2 regions of the Neobacillus sp. B24 genome follow, and region 1 is predicted to be linked to the other one. Evidence: a T-box and tRNA genes for the amino acid it is inferred to sense, from the RefSeq annotation. Region 1 holds a T-box; the other holds one or more tRNA genes.
The links. The T-box of region 1 lies ahead of argS (arginine--tRNA ligase). A T-box ahead of a tRNA ligase gene usually reads a tRNA of that ligase, here a tRNA-Arg.

Region 1 (6,799 bases):
ATATTCCTTTTGCACTTTAACGATCGTTTTCTGGACCTGTGCTTTTGCTTGATTGGAAAATTCCTTTTCCAGACGTCTAAGATTATCTGAATACGAAACATCCATTCCAGAATTGCTTTCGGTTATCGCCCCGTCTCCTTTAAGTATGACGGTAAAGCTTGGTTTTCCATTTTTATCAAATGTTGGTTTGATTTTGCTGCTGATTTTCATCAAGTTGATGCTCGTATCGCCACCCCCATTCTTGATGCTAATCGTGATTTTTTTTAGGGCCCCCATAACCCATAACATGTCTCTATTTTCTTCCGTATTCAAAAAACCTTTCATTTTTAGCTGGTTATTAAATACACTAACACCCGCTAAGCTCAATACTTTCGGCTTTGGTGATTTATCTTTTCCGGACGGTTCATCCTCCAATGATTTGCTAACCTCTACTAATGGGATGGAAGGGCGTATGCCTTCACGGTTGGCAGCGATGAGGAAATATAGATATGACGTATCTCCCCTGCCGCCGCTCTGCTGATGTTCCTTTAGTGTAGCGATTACAGGTGACTTTTCTAATGGGTTGGCTAAGGTCATGATATCCTTGGCAGTACCGCCTTTTATTACAAATATATCTGTGCGAAGACTAACGTCGGAGGAACGGCCGTTAATATCAAGTTTGTCTTTAACGCCACGCCTTGCAAATTCTTCGCCGAGGAAAATCACGCGGCGGTGGCCAAAAAAAGCTTCGCGCGGAAGCTTAGCCTGCATATTTTGCAAGGCGTCCCTAACATTTTTTCCTTTAGCTGAAATAGTGAAATATCCTTGGCCAGTTGCTCCGCCGCCGCCTCCCTGGGTTTGTACATTTGCAGGAATGACAACTTGGCCGCTTATTTCTATTTTTCCATCCTCGGCCACGTCCCAGCCTGTGGCGAGCCATATTGCCCGATCATTTAATTCTTTGCGGTCCCAGCAGCCAGTGAGGAAAACGAAACAAAATAGAAGCGAAAATACCTTTTTCATTGGTCAGTTCCTCCATTATTCGGGCTTGGCATCTGTCCACCTTCAACACGCTGCTTATTCCTGCCAAATGTAAATAGGGGACCGTACTTATTGGCCCACCTAGGTGCACGGAATAACACATCCTTTAGGTCACTAGGAATTTGCGGAGCAACTGGTGTAAAGTAGGGAACACCAAAGGACCTTAGATTCACAAGGTGAATCGTCAACGCAATAAAACCGATGCAAATACCATATAGACCAAATACTCCGGCCAAAAGTAACATCGGAAATCGGACAAGCCTTAGCGCTGTTCCAAGGTTGTATCTGGGGATTGCAAAGGATGCAATACCCGTCGTAGCGACGACAATAACCATTGGTGCGGAAACAATCCCAGCCTGGACAGCCGCTTGACCAATCACCAGGGCTCCGACAATACTGACGGCAGAACCGACGGCTTTGGGCAGACGAATTCCAGCTTCGCGCAGCCCCTCAAAAACAAACTCCATGATCAGTGCTTCAATGATGGCCGGAAACGGGACACCTTCTCGTGCGGCTGCGATGCTAATCAAGAGTGTAGTTGGAATAAGCTTTGGATGATAAGTAGTCAAAGCAACATAAATAGATGGTAAATACATGGCAGTATTAAATAAAACATAGCGGACTAATCGAATGAAAGAGGTATACCAAAACCGTTCATAGTAATCCTCCACCGACTGCAATCCACTCCAAAAAGTCATCGGGACGATGAGGGCAAATGGTGTATTATCAACAAGAATGGCAACTTTTCCCTCGAGTAAATTTGCCGTGACGATATCTGGCCGCTCGGTGTTCTGTATTTGCGGAAAGGGAGAGTACGGAGCATCCTCAATAAATTCCTCAATGTATTCAGATTCGAGAATCCCGTCTATTTCAATTCGGCTAAGCCGGGAGCGTACCTCTTTTAGCAATGATTCTTGGGCAATCCCTTCGATATAGACGATTGCTACATCTGTCCGTGAAAGCTCCCCAATTATAATAGGCTCTAATTTTAGCCTAGTACTGCGGATTCTTCTTCTTAATAAAGAGGTATTGATTTTTATGGATTCGTTAAAACCATCACGCGGACCACGGATTGTCACCTCGGTTGCCGGTTCCTCGACGTTCCTTTGTTCCATTCCTTTAAAATCTGCAAGTAAAGCATTTGTTTCACCGTCAATAAGGATGCCTAGTTCGCCTTTTAATACACCTTCTACAAGTTTTTTAAGCTCTGACACTGTCTGCATTGATGTTCCCGGAATGAGTCTTTGTTCCATGATTTGTTTGAGGGAAGAAATCTCCCCCAACCCATTCGGCAATCCTTGAAAGAACAATGGCTTTAACAAGACAATTTCAAGGTTCTTCGTATCCAATAATCCTTCCAAATAAAACATTAAAATTTTGGGCTGCCCGTTAATCTGAATAGGCCGAACGATAAAATCCGCGCAATTATGAAAGAGTTGCCTAAGGATTTTTTCACTTTTAGTTATGTCGGAACTCAGCTCTTCATTAATTGGCACCGCAGACAATGTTTTTTTATGTTCTGATTTTTTCTTCTTGAAAGTAAACATCCCGAATCCACCCCGCATATCCTGTGAATATTTTTCCAAATCAAGTGTGGTATATACATGGATTGGAGGGGATGCCTCCAATGAGGTTTTTCAGGGAAAGTAAATATTCTTGACGAAACTCCAAAATCCTTACCGATAAATTGAAACCGCCATCAAGCTATGGTAAAGTAAAAATAAATAATTGACCGAAATACTAAATTAGTCATAAGGGAGGGGCGTAATGATGGCACCCGATAGAAGAAAGATGATTGTTGAAGCGGCAACGAAGTCATTTTCATTATTTGGCTATAAAGCAACAACGATGGATCAGGTGGCTAAGCTCGCCAATGTTGGCAAAGGGACGATTTACACATTTTTTAAAAACAAAGAGGAATTATTCGAAGAGATTATTTCATCTTTGGTAAAAGAAATGATTGCTGAGGCCGAGGCGGTGATTGAACCTGGCAAGCCATTTACCGAAAATGTTCACCGCGCTCTTTATCGGATATTGGAATTTCGCACCCAGCACCAGCTTATGATTAAGCTTGTTCAAGAGGAAGCAGATATGGGAACGTTGGCAGTATCGGAAATGCTGCAGCATGTTGAAAATGAAATCATTGATTATTTAAAGGTAAAAATTGAAACAGCGGTAACAAAAGGGTTGATTCCCACAGTTGATACGGAGATTACCAGCTTTTTGCTTCTTAAAATGTATATTGCCCTCTTATCGGATTGGGAAAAACACCATGACCCACTTAGCTCTGATAAAATTGCAAATATCATGAAGGTGTTTTTGCTGAAAGGTCTTCAGGGTGAAACTAGTGAAAAAAGACTTGTGTAAAGGAAGCACACAAGTCTTTTTGTATATGAGCCATTTGTCCATGTGTGTCCGTTATTGCCGTTTTGCTAAATTTTCCTGTGCCATTTTGACAAGTTCGCGGACCATACTGCCACCGAGTCTGCCGCCGACTTTTCCGGCTTGCTCTGAGGTAAGCTGGCCGTTGTAGCCTTTTTTCAAAGGCACACCGACCTCCTCAGCGGCCTCAAACTTGGCATTATCAGGATTTTGTGACTGAACAACCTTTGCCTTTAATTGGTCCAATCCCCGACGGGCTTCGGGAACAAGGATTTTATTTCTTCTGGCCATTTGCATTCCCTCCTTTATTACGTTAGGATTTCCTTATAGGAAAAAATTCATCAGCCAGACTGGATTATTCTTATTAGTTCCAGTATAATAACTGATAATCAAATCAAAAAATCAATGAAAAAGAGAGTAGTTACCTGTAAAGTCTAAAGCGAGTCAGGGGTGGTGGAAGCCTGATACGGAGCAGATAATGAAGCGCACTTTGGAGATGCAGACCTGAACTTTAGTAGGGGCTGCCGGGATACCCGCCGTTACAAGGGATAAAGCTGGTTCAATTTGAACAATTAGAGTGGTACCGCGGGAATTACAACTCTCGTCTCTTTTATTAGAGGCGGGGGTTTTTTGTGTAGAAAAAGGAGGACTAAATCATGAATTTTAAAAAGGAGCTTGCAGAAGTACTGCATTCAGCTTTGGAAGGCGAGATGGCTGCAAGCGATCTCGAAATGTTAATTGAAAAACCAAAAAACGCTTCGCACGGAGACCTAGCGTTTCCTTGTTTTTCACTGGCTAAATTAAAGCGCAAGGCGCCAAATTTAATTGCGCAAGAATTGAGTGAAAAAATACAATCACCAACGTTCGAAAAGGTAGAAGTGGTCGGCGCTTATCTGAATGTCTTTTTAAATAAACAGAAGGTTGCACAGCAGGTGGTCAGTGAGGTAATCACGCAAAAAGGCAATTTTGGCTCCATGAACTTTGGGGAAGGCGGCAATGTCACAATCGATATGTCATCGCCGAATATTGCCAAGCCATTTTCGATGGGGCACTTGCGTTCGACAGTTATCGGTAATTCGATTGCCCTGATTGTGGAGAAATGCGGCTATAAGCCAATCAAGATTAACCATCTGGGCGACTGGGGCACCCAGTTCGGCAAACTGATTTCCGCCTATAAGCACTGGGGCGATGAGGAACAGGTAAAACAAAATCCAATTAAAGAGTTATTGGCGCTATATGTAAAGTTCCATGCGGAAGCCGAAACGAATCCGTCACTGGAGGATGAAGGCCGTGCTTGGTTCAAAAAGCTTGAGGATGGCGATGAGGAAGCACAAAGCCTGTGGCAATGGTTCCGTGATGAGTCATTGAAAGAATTTGCAAGAATCTATGAGTTAATGAACGTGGAGTTTGACTCGTTTGCTGGCGAAGCTTTTTACAATGATAAAATGGAGCCTGTTGTGAAGATGCTGGAAGAAAAAGGGCTGCTGGTGGAATCTGACCAAGCGATGGTAGTTGAACTGCCAGATGAAGAATTGCCGCCATGCCTGATTAAAAAATCGGACGGGGCGACGCTTTATGCAACACGTGATTTAGCGGCAGCGATATACCGTAAAGAAAACTACAACTTTGTTCAATCGTTATATGTGGTGGGCCACGAGCAAAGCCTGCACTTTAAACAGTTAATCGCTGTGTTGAAGAAAGCTGGCTATGATTGGGCCGATAAAATGGTTCACATCCCATTCGGAATGATGCTAAAAGACGGCAAGAAAATGTCGACTCGTAAAGGAAAGGTTGTCCTGCTCGAGGAAGTTTTAAATGAATCAATCGCCATGGCTCGTCATAATATTGAAGAGAAGAACCCAAGCCTTGAAAATAAGGATGAAGTGGCGGAACAGGTCGGAGTTGGTGCGGTCATTTTCCACGATTTGAAAAATAACCGGATGAATGATATCGAGTTTTCGTTGGAGGAGATGCTTCGCTTTGAAGGCGAAACAGGCCCATACGTTCAATATACGTTTGCGCGAGCCTGCTCGATTTTACGAAAAGGCAATTGGCAGGCCGATGCAGAAATTCCTGCATTCCAATCAACGTGGGAAAAGGAATGGAAGGTCGTCAGCATGATGATGGAGTTCTCCAACGCGATTAAACGTGCTTGCGTCAATTACGACCCATCTCAAGTGGCAAAATACATTGTTGACCTTGCTCAAGCCTTCAATAAATACTATGCCGAGGTAAAAGTGCTTGAAGAGAGCGAGGAGCGCGATGCTCGTCTTGCCCTAGTCTATAGTGTTACTGTCATCCTTAAAGAAGGTTTGCGTCTCTTGGGAATTAAAGCTCCTGAGGAGATGTAAGGCATTTTATTTAAAAAATGGATGAAAGTGGTATAAGATAGAGTTATCAATGGGAGAGGCAGGGATAGAATGAGCAAGTTAATTTTCAAGCAATATGAGGTAGCAAGAAATTACTTGTTAAAAAATGTGGGTGCAATCGACGAAAGTATTGTCGATATTCAACCTGAAGGGTTCAACAACACACTGCATTGGCATATTGGCCACGTATTAACAGTGGCTGAACAGTTTATGTTTGGATATCCGAAAAAATCGGCACATTTACCTGCGAACTACTTGGAACTATTCGGCAACGGAACAAAGCCAGCAGATTGGCAAGGGGAAGTTCCGTCAGTACAGGAACTATCAGCGCAATTGGTTCAGCAAATGAACAGAATCAAAGAAATTCCGCCTGAAAGCTTTAGCGAAAAGCTGAAAGCACCATTTCTTGGCCAAGAAACCTACGGTGAGCTAGCAAACTTTGCAATTTTCCATGAAGCCATGCACCTGGGACAAATTCAGGCGATGAAGCGTGTGCTTCAAACAGTTGTCACAAAATAACTTGTTATAAAAAGATCGTTTCTGCCGTGGCGCAGAAGCGGTCTTTCATTTTTCTAAAAGGATGATGGGCTAAATAGAAGAAAAGAGAGGAAGTCAATATTTTTTATGGATAAACAGCTAGAAAGGCCGAAAGAAAAAATTTGGACAAGGGATTTCATTCTCATTTGTTTTGCTAACTTTTTCATATTTCTTGGATTTCAAATGACGCTCCCGACTATTCCCTTGTATGTCGAGGAACTTGGCGGCAATGACCAGCTAATCGGACTTGTCATTGGGATTTTTACTTTTTCAGCATTGCTGCTTCGGCCATATGCTGGCGGCGCGCTGGAAACAAGGGGCAGAGGTTTGGTTTATATCGTCGGTTTAGCCATTTTCGTCGTTTCGGTTGGCTCATTTGGCTTTATGGGCAGTATCGCGTTATTGTTTCTGATGCGCGTTGTTCAAGGTGTCGGCTGGGGCTTTTCCACCACGGCATCTGGTACGATTGCCACCGATTTAATTCCCGCCAC
Region 2 (6,799 bases), 1.3 Mb from region 1:
ATGAGCGAATAGTGGATATCGATGAGCAAATTTGCGAGTTAATCAAGAAACGGAAAGACCTCTCGAATAATAATCCTGGATTTCCAACCGAAAAACTTATTACAGAGTGGTCCCAAAAATATAGCTTAAATGAATTATTTTTAAATGGTGTGTTTGGACATTTTTATAATGAAGAGTTATTCAAACCGATTGTAGAACCAGAAGGATTTGTTAAAAATATTCCGATCTTGAAATCATTTGAAAGAGCTGATTTGTTTTACACGGTGACATTTGTCCGTCAATTTCAAAATGCCAGTGTGGTTCATCTTACCATTGATCGGGATGATACCGATGAAATGCCAGGAGCTTTTCGGGAACATCATCCTTGGTTTCACCTTTCCATAGATGACGGTGAAGGGACAGATTACGACTGCCGAAATGAAGGCGGGGGCGGTTCAGGTGGGCATACATCCTATACTTATATCATATCACCACCTATTCCAGACGATTTTTCTAACATAAAATTTGTCTTTAAGGAAAGTAAAACTCCATTTAAAGCAAAGCCGACAGGGTTTGAATTCACCATAAAAATGGACGACTAATGGATAGTGCCATAGGGATAGGCTACAAGTAGAAGTGTTAGCGCACTTCTCTTTTTTATTTAATATCTTTTTTTTATTCTTACTTCTCTTTTGGTTTTATTACAATTCGTGGCAAGCTATTTCCTGTCACAGAAATTTGAAATTAAATTGATTGATATGATGTTTTATGTTGGAGTATTCACTACTGCCATATCGCTTTATTTCACTAGTGAAGGGGGGATTGTTACTAATTATAGCGAAGCAGAGACAGCAAGCAGTTTTCAAGGTCTAAAAAGTAAACATACCTTTAAAAGAATAATTGCTTCATTAAACTTGAACTTTATAAACGTAGGGTCAATTTTATTTCCACTCATCGTTATAACAGTCAGCCTTTTTTATTGAAGGGCCTGAAGAGGAAGGGGTTCCTCTAAAGGATACCGGTCCTGTCGCAAATCCTCAAAATGTCATCGAAAATGTAGCCCAATTTGTATTGCAATTTATATCTGTTAACAAATAAGGGGAGAAATTTCTCTTAATTTAGAAATACCACTGAAAATCACTTGAATAGACGGACAGATTCCGACTATTGACTCAAAAAACATAAAAATGGCTGATTTTGCTTAGCTTAATCGGAAAAATTCCGCTTATATACCCCAAATCAGCCCTATTCTACAGTTTAACCGAAAAATTTCCGCTTATTATTATTAATACCAATGGTTACTCATTAAGGACCAGTAAAAAACGAGTGTCAATTTCATATGCAAATTGTAATTATTTGCTGTTGACATTTAGAGAAGAAGATTTATAATTAATGTATCTTTAATTCGAGATATTTAAATTCGAGGTAAAAGGTGAATCTATTTGATATTAGTTGAACTGACAAATCACCGAAGGAGTGTTCATAATGGTAACTTTATATATTTCACCTAGTTGTACTTCGTGCCGGAAGGCGAAAGCTTGGTTTGATGAACATCATATTCCTTACAAAGAAAGAAATATCCAACATGAAGGGCTTACATTGGATGAGATTAAGAATATTCTCCACTTAACAGAAGAGGGTACAGATGAAATTATCTCAACTAAGTCAAAAGTCTTTCAGGAGTTAAATATAAATATCGATTCTCTATCACTTCCAGAATTGTATACGATAATTGCAGAAAATCCTGGACTATTAAGGAAACCCTTAATTCTTGATGAAAAAAGATTAAAAGTTGGGTTTAATGAAGAAGAGATACGGAGCTTTTTACCGCGGAATATGCGTGTACTCCAACTTGATGAAGTCAATGGCTTAATGGAAGAAGCACAATAAATTCTGTGTGCCTGCCATATTTTTTTAAAACTACATCGAAAATAAGAATTGGAAGAAATACTATGAACATACATCCTAAATTTAATTTTTGGAGGAATATAAAATGAATCAACTGAAGGGCATACATCATGTAACAGCTATTACAAGCAGTGCAGAAAAGAACTATGAATTTTTCACTTATGTTTTAGGGATGCGTTTAGTTAAAAAAACAGTCAATCAAGATGATATTCAAACCTACCACCTTTTTTTTGCAGATGATAAAGGCAGCGCAGGTACAGACATGACTTTCTTTGATTTCCCTGGCATTCCGAAGGGTGTACACGGGACAAACGAAATTTCAAAGACATCTTTCCGTGTGCCAAGTGATGCTGCATTAGACTATTGGGTAAAACGTTTTGATCGTTTAGAAGTCAAACATACGGGGATCAAAGAACAATTTGGAAAGAAAACTCTTTCTTTTGTTGATTTTGATGATCAACAATACCAATTGATTTCAGATGAGGTCAATAAAGGAATAGAATCGGGTACACCTTGGCAAAAGGGGCCAATTCCACTTCAATTTGCCATTACTGGTTTAGGGCCCGTCTTTGTGCGAATTGCAAACTTCGATTACTTTAAAGAAATGCTGGAAAAAGTCCTACTGTTTAAAGAGACTGCTCAAGAAGGGTCATTCCATTTGTTTGAAGTAGGTGAAGGCGGCAATGGTGCCTCGGTTATTGTGGAATATAATGCGGTTCTTCCTGATGCCCGACAAGGATATGGAACGGTGCACCATGCGGCATTTCGAGTGGAGGATCGCTCTGTATTAGAAGAATGGATTGAACGGATGAGCAGTTTTGGATTCCATACATCTGGTTATGTCAATCGTCACTTCTTCGAGTCCTTGTACGCAAGAGTTGCTCCACAAATATTATTTGAGTTTGCCACAGATGGTCCTGGTTTCATGGGAGATGAACCTTATGAAACGCTAGGGGAAAAATTATCATTACCTCCATTTCTAGAGCCTAAGCGCGCAGAAATAGAAAAATACGTTCGCCCAATTGATACAGTGAGAAGTACAAAGGAATTCATTAAAGAATAAAACAAACCTGACTTAAATAAAGACGATCATTCTACGCTGAGGAATGATCGTCTTTCATTTTTTTAATTTTGAATAAATCAGTTGTTTAAGTTCGGTGATGACATTTTGAAAGGGATAGTGTTGTAGAAGCATAGCATGATGGAGCGAACTGCCATCAATGACGCCCCAGAAGATGAGAGAAAGTTCTTCCGGATTGCCTTTGCTCATTTTAGAATGGTTTACGATATCCTCCATTGTAGCGACTTGAAAGCCTTTTTGGGCAAAACATTCAAAAGCACTTTTTAGTATCAAGGCTTTTTAATTTTTTTTATAATTCTCAGAGACGATTGGCAATGATGCACCCCCTCAGATATTAATACTCATTCAAAATATTATATAAAAAGGTGTGATATGGCAATTAAATGAATAAGGTACTGCGAGCAGGTTGTTTTTTTTTGAGTTGGGAAAAATAAGAACCCTAAACTTTTTGATTTAGGATTCTGAGATACAAACATAATATATTTCACCCTTTCATTCGCTCGGGCAAATTTTGAATCGATTGAACCACTAAATCGAGCTTGGATTCAATCCGGTAAAGCAGATAAAGGGTCACGACGATGGGAAAGCCTACCTCGCTGACGAGTGGGATGAGTTGGTCCACGAATGTTTACTCCTTCCTTGAAAATTTATTAAAAAGGCCGGGTTCATTGACTGAATCCGGCCTCCGTTTCATTAAACAATCTCATATTCAACGATGTTGCGATCGACGACGCGAGCGCCTTTAGCCTCAACGTAGCGGCCGCTCGCTGATGTGAAGACATCTGCCGCGATGATTTGTTCCATTGCCTGCTTTACTGCTGCTTCGTCAATGGGTTCCTTTGGATTATCCAAGGAAAGGCGGGCTGTCTTGCCGAGCTCCGTGACAAACTGTAATTCTAGTGTTTTTGCCATTGTTTTCACCTCCTTTTCGATTCTTGCACCATCAGATCAGAGTACGGGGTGCACTAATGTTTACTTAAAGGATTAAGCAGTGACTATGGTGTTGTCGCTACGCTCCACTGTGTTTAGTGGATCATTGCATAATGTAGAAATCGCCATCGATGCTTGGAATAATTGATCCCCCGTAACTTCCTTTCTCACGTTACTAAACGTTTTAGACTTGTAGATTGTTTTACCCAAATCATCAAGGCCTACCTCAAACATCAAACGAAGCTTCGTGCCTTCCAAAATTGATTGTGCCATTGTTTCTCACCTCCTTTCACCCTCTATATACCGTTCTAAGGGTGAAAAGGACAGGGGGGGAGGAAATTTTTTAAAAAGCATTTAGGACACATCTGGATTGGCTTGAGTTACATTAGTACATTTACCGATACGTCGACGAACCGTGATACAACCCGTCGACAAAAAGAAAAATAAAAAGAAAATAAAAAAGAAAAATAACAACAATGGAAAGCATTTCAGCCAAGTAAATGCTTTTTTTGTTGAAACAGGGCAACAGGATTGGAAAAAAATACTCTTGGCTAACGACTCAAAACGTGATATTATTTTAAAGCTGACTCATGTGGAGAGCTGTCCGAGTGGCCGAAGGAGCACGATTGGAAATCGTGTATACGTTAATCGCGTATCAAGGGTTCAAATCCCTTGCTCTCCGCCATATGATAGTTTCATATATTCATCTTGGTCGAGCAGTTAGGACTTTTGGTTATAACATATTGGAGGATTAGCTCAGCTGGGAGAGCATCTGCCTTACAAGCAGAGGGTCGGCGGTTCGATCCCGTCATCCTCCACCATTAAATGCGCCCGTAGCTCAATTGGATAGAGCGTCTGACTACGGATCAGAAGGTTATGGGTTCGACTCCTGTCGGGCGCGCCATATATGTTCGGGAAGTAGCTCAGCTTGGTAGAGCACTTGGTTTGGGACCAAGGGGTCGCAGGTTCGAATCCTGTCTTCCCGACCAGTAAAATCACTGCCATCTTTACACTTTGCCGGTGTGGCGGAATTGGCAGACGCGCACGACTCAAAATCGTGTTCCGTAAGGAGTGTCGGTTCGACCCCGACCACCGGTATCATTTAAGACCAGAAAGCCAAAAAGGTCAATGCTCTGAAGCAATTCGAGCGTTGACCTTTTTTCATTTTAATAGACGAATACGATACTCTAATCGTGTAGACAACTATTTACGGTTATTAAGAAACAGAAGCCTTTGGTACAGCCTTAGATTCCTTTAAGAAAATCCAAGAGAAAACAATAAATGTGATAAAGGCAAAGACTCCATTATATAAAAATACTTGACGCATTCCGAGATAGTCACTAGCAACACCGCCAGCAATACTACCGATGATTCTAGCAAGTCCCAAACTAATTAAACCGTTAATTGTCTGTCCAGATGCCTTTAATTCCTTAGGCACTTCTTGATTAATAAAAATAGCCAGTGTTACGGATAATACGATAAAAATTACGCCATGGAACAATTGCATCGGCAGTACCATGAATGGATTATGTACCCAGTAAAGGAGCAGCCAGCGAATGCCCGCGAAGAATGCAGCTCCTAATAACACCACTGGAATACCAAATCATTGGGTAATTTTATGACCAAAAAGCAAGAATGGTATCTCACTTATTGCCGAAACAAGCATGGACCAGCCGAGCAAACTGTTATCTGCGCCTAATTGTTTGTATAAATAGGGAAAAAAGCGTAATAATAGCCAAGAGTCACCTGTATCATAAAATTAATCGTGATATACAGTAGCAGCTTTCGGTTTTTTAATAGTACTAGCAAAGAAACTTTGTTTTTACTAGTCTGGTGCCCCTTTATTTTAGGGAGTTTGGTACAAATTAAAAGTGTCAGAAGCATAATAACTGTAAATACAATAAAAATACTGTTTATATTTCTGCTTGCAATAATACCAAAAACAACAGACATCACGGCATATCCAATTGTTCCTGCCAATCGAATTGGGCCAAAATTCCATTTGGTTTTAGACAGATGTTCCAGGGTGATGGCATCGCTAATCGGGTTGATCGATGACTGAAAAAATGCAGTCAAGCATATTATGATCAATAAATAAAAATATTGATCAGATAGTGGAAATAACAATACCGAAATAGCACTTCCCAGGGTCAGCAATTGCAGGACTTTGTTTTTACTTTCTGACCGATCTCCGATGGTGCCCCAAATAGGTTGAGCAAGAATCGCAATTAAGGGGCCAAAGCTTAAAAGGGTAGCAATCGACGTCTGGCTTAATCCGATATCTTTTAAATAAACGGGCATAAATGTTCCATAAACGGCATTTCCCATATAGGAGATTGCGTACAAACCAAGAAATAATAGATACATATACGAAGATTTTTCTGCCATGACTTCACCTCAGGTGCCTTGTTTTAAAGTTAATTTTACATGGAAACTAGCAATTATTCTATGTGTTAATGAGTATAGGATGTAATTATCGTTTGAAAAAAGGGCGAATTTGACAATATACTGCAGGTTCGATATATTTTTCTTAGGTTAATAGGAAGATGAAGGATCGGAGGCTCACACAATTTTTTACGGCAATTGGGTGGGTCTCCTTTTTCTTTATAAGGAGAGATAATCGATGATGCAAACAGAATTTTCCTATCAAGGTAGTGATGGACTGGAAATTTATGCAGTGAAGTGGGGGGGAGAGAGCTCGGAAAAACCGAGAGCGATTGTTCAAATCTCCCACGGAATGGCAGAGCATGTAAAGCGGTATGATTCTTTTGCAAGAGTGCTAGTTTCACAAAATATATTTGTCTATGGAAATGACCATCGCGGCCATGGGATGACAGGGTCTAAGACAAACAGCATCGGGTATTTTGCCGATGAGGAAGGGTTTGAAAGGGTCGTGAACGA

Region 2: it has a tRNA-Arg gene. The T-box ahead of argS (arginine--tRNA ligase) is inferred to sense a tRNA for this amino acid. The anticodon was not compared.

What each region holds. Positions count from the first base shown of each region.
Region 1 is NZ_AP035777.1:250,294-257,092, forward strand. It holds gene ACZ43M_RS01340 (Ger(x)C family spore germination protein) at 1-1,002, opposite strand, end outside; gene ACZ43M_RS01345 (spore germination protein) at 999-2,567, opposite strand; gene ACZ43M_RS01350 (TetR/AcrR family transcriptional regulator) at 2,791-3,387, shown strand; gene ACZ43M_RS01355 (small, acid-soluble spore protein, alpha/beta type) at 3,439-3,693, opposite strand; T-box leader at 3,799-4,014, shown strand; gene argS (arginine--tRNA ligase) at 4,059-5,753, shown strand; gene ACZ43M_RS01365 (DinB family protein) at 5,823-6,290, shown strand; gene ACZ43M_RS01370 (MFS transporter) at 6,396-6,799, shown strand, end outside.
Region 2 is NZ_AP035777.1:1,531,809-1,538,607, forward strand. It holds gene ACZ43M_RS07640 (hypothetical protein) at 1-581, shown strand, start outside; gene spxA (transcriptional regulator SpxA) at 1,465-1,869, shown strand; gene ACZ43M_RS07650 (ring-cleaving dioxygenase) at 1,973-2,950, shown strand; gene ACZ43M_RS07655 (helix-turn-helix domain-containing protein) at 3,005-3,241, opposite strand; gene ACZ43M_RS07660 (YvrJ family protein) at 3,453-3,590, opposite strand; gene ACZ43M_RS07665 (DUF2922 domain-containing protein) at 3,662-3,880, opposite strand; gene ACZ43M_RS07670 (DUF1659 domain-containing protein) at 3,953-4,171, opposite strand; tRNA gene ACZ43M_RS07675 (tRNA-Ser) at 4,493-4,583, shown strand; tRNA gene ACZ43M_RS07680 (tRNA-Val) at 4,644-4,719, shown strand; tRNA gene ACZ43M_RS07685 (tRNA-Arg) at 4,726-4,802, shown strand; tRNA gene ACZ43M_RS07690 (tRNA-Pro) at 4,811-4,887, shown strand; tRNA gene ACZ43M_RS07695 (tRNA-Leu) at 4,915-4,996, shown strand; gene ACZ43M_RS07700 (MFS transporter) at 5,115-5,486, opposite strand; gene ACZ43M_RS07705 (MFS transporter) at 5,594-6,286, opposite strand; gene ACZ43M_RS07710 (alpha/beta hydrolase) at 6,522-6,799, shown strand, end outside.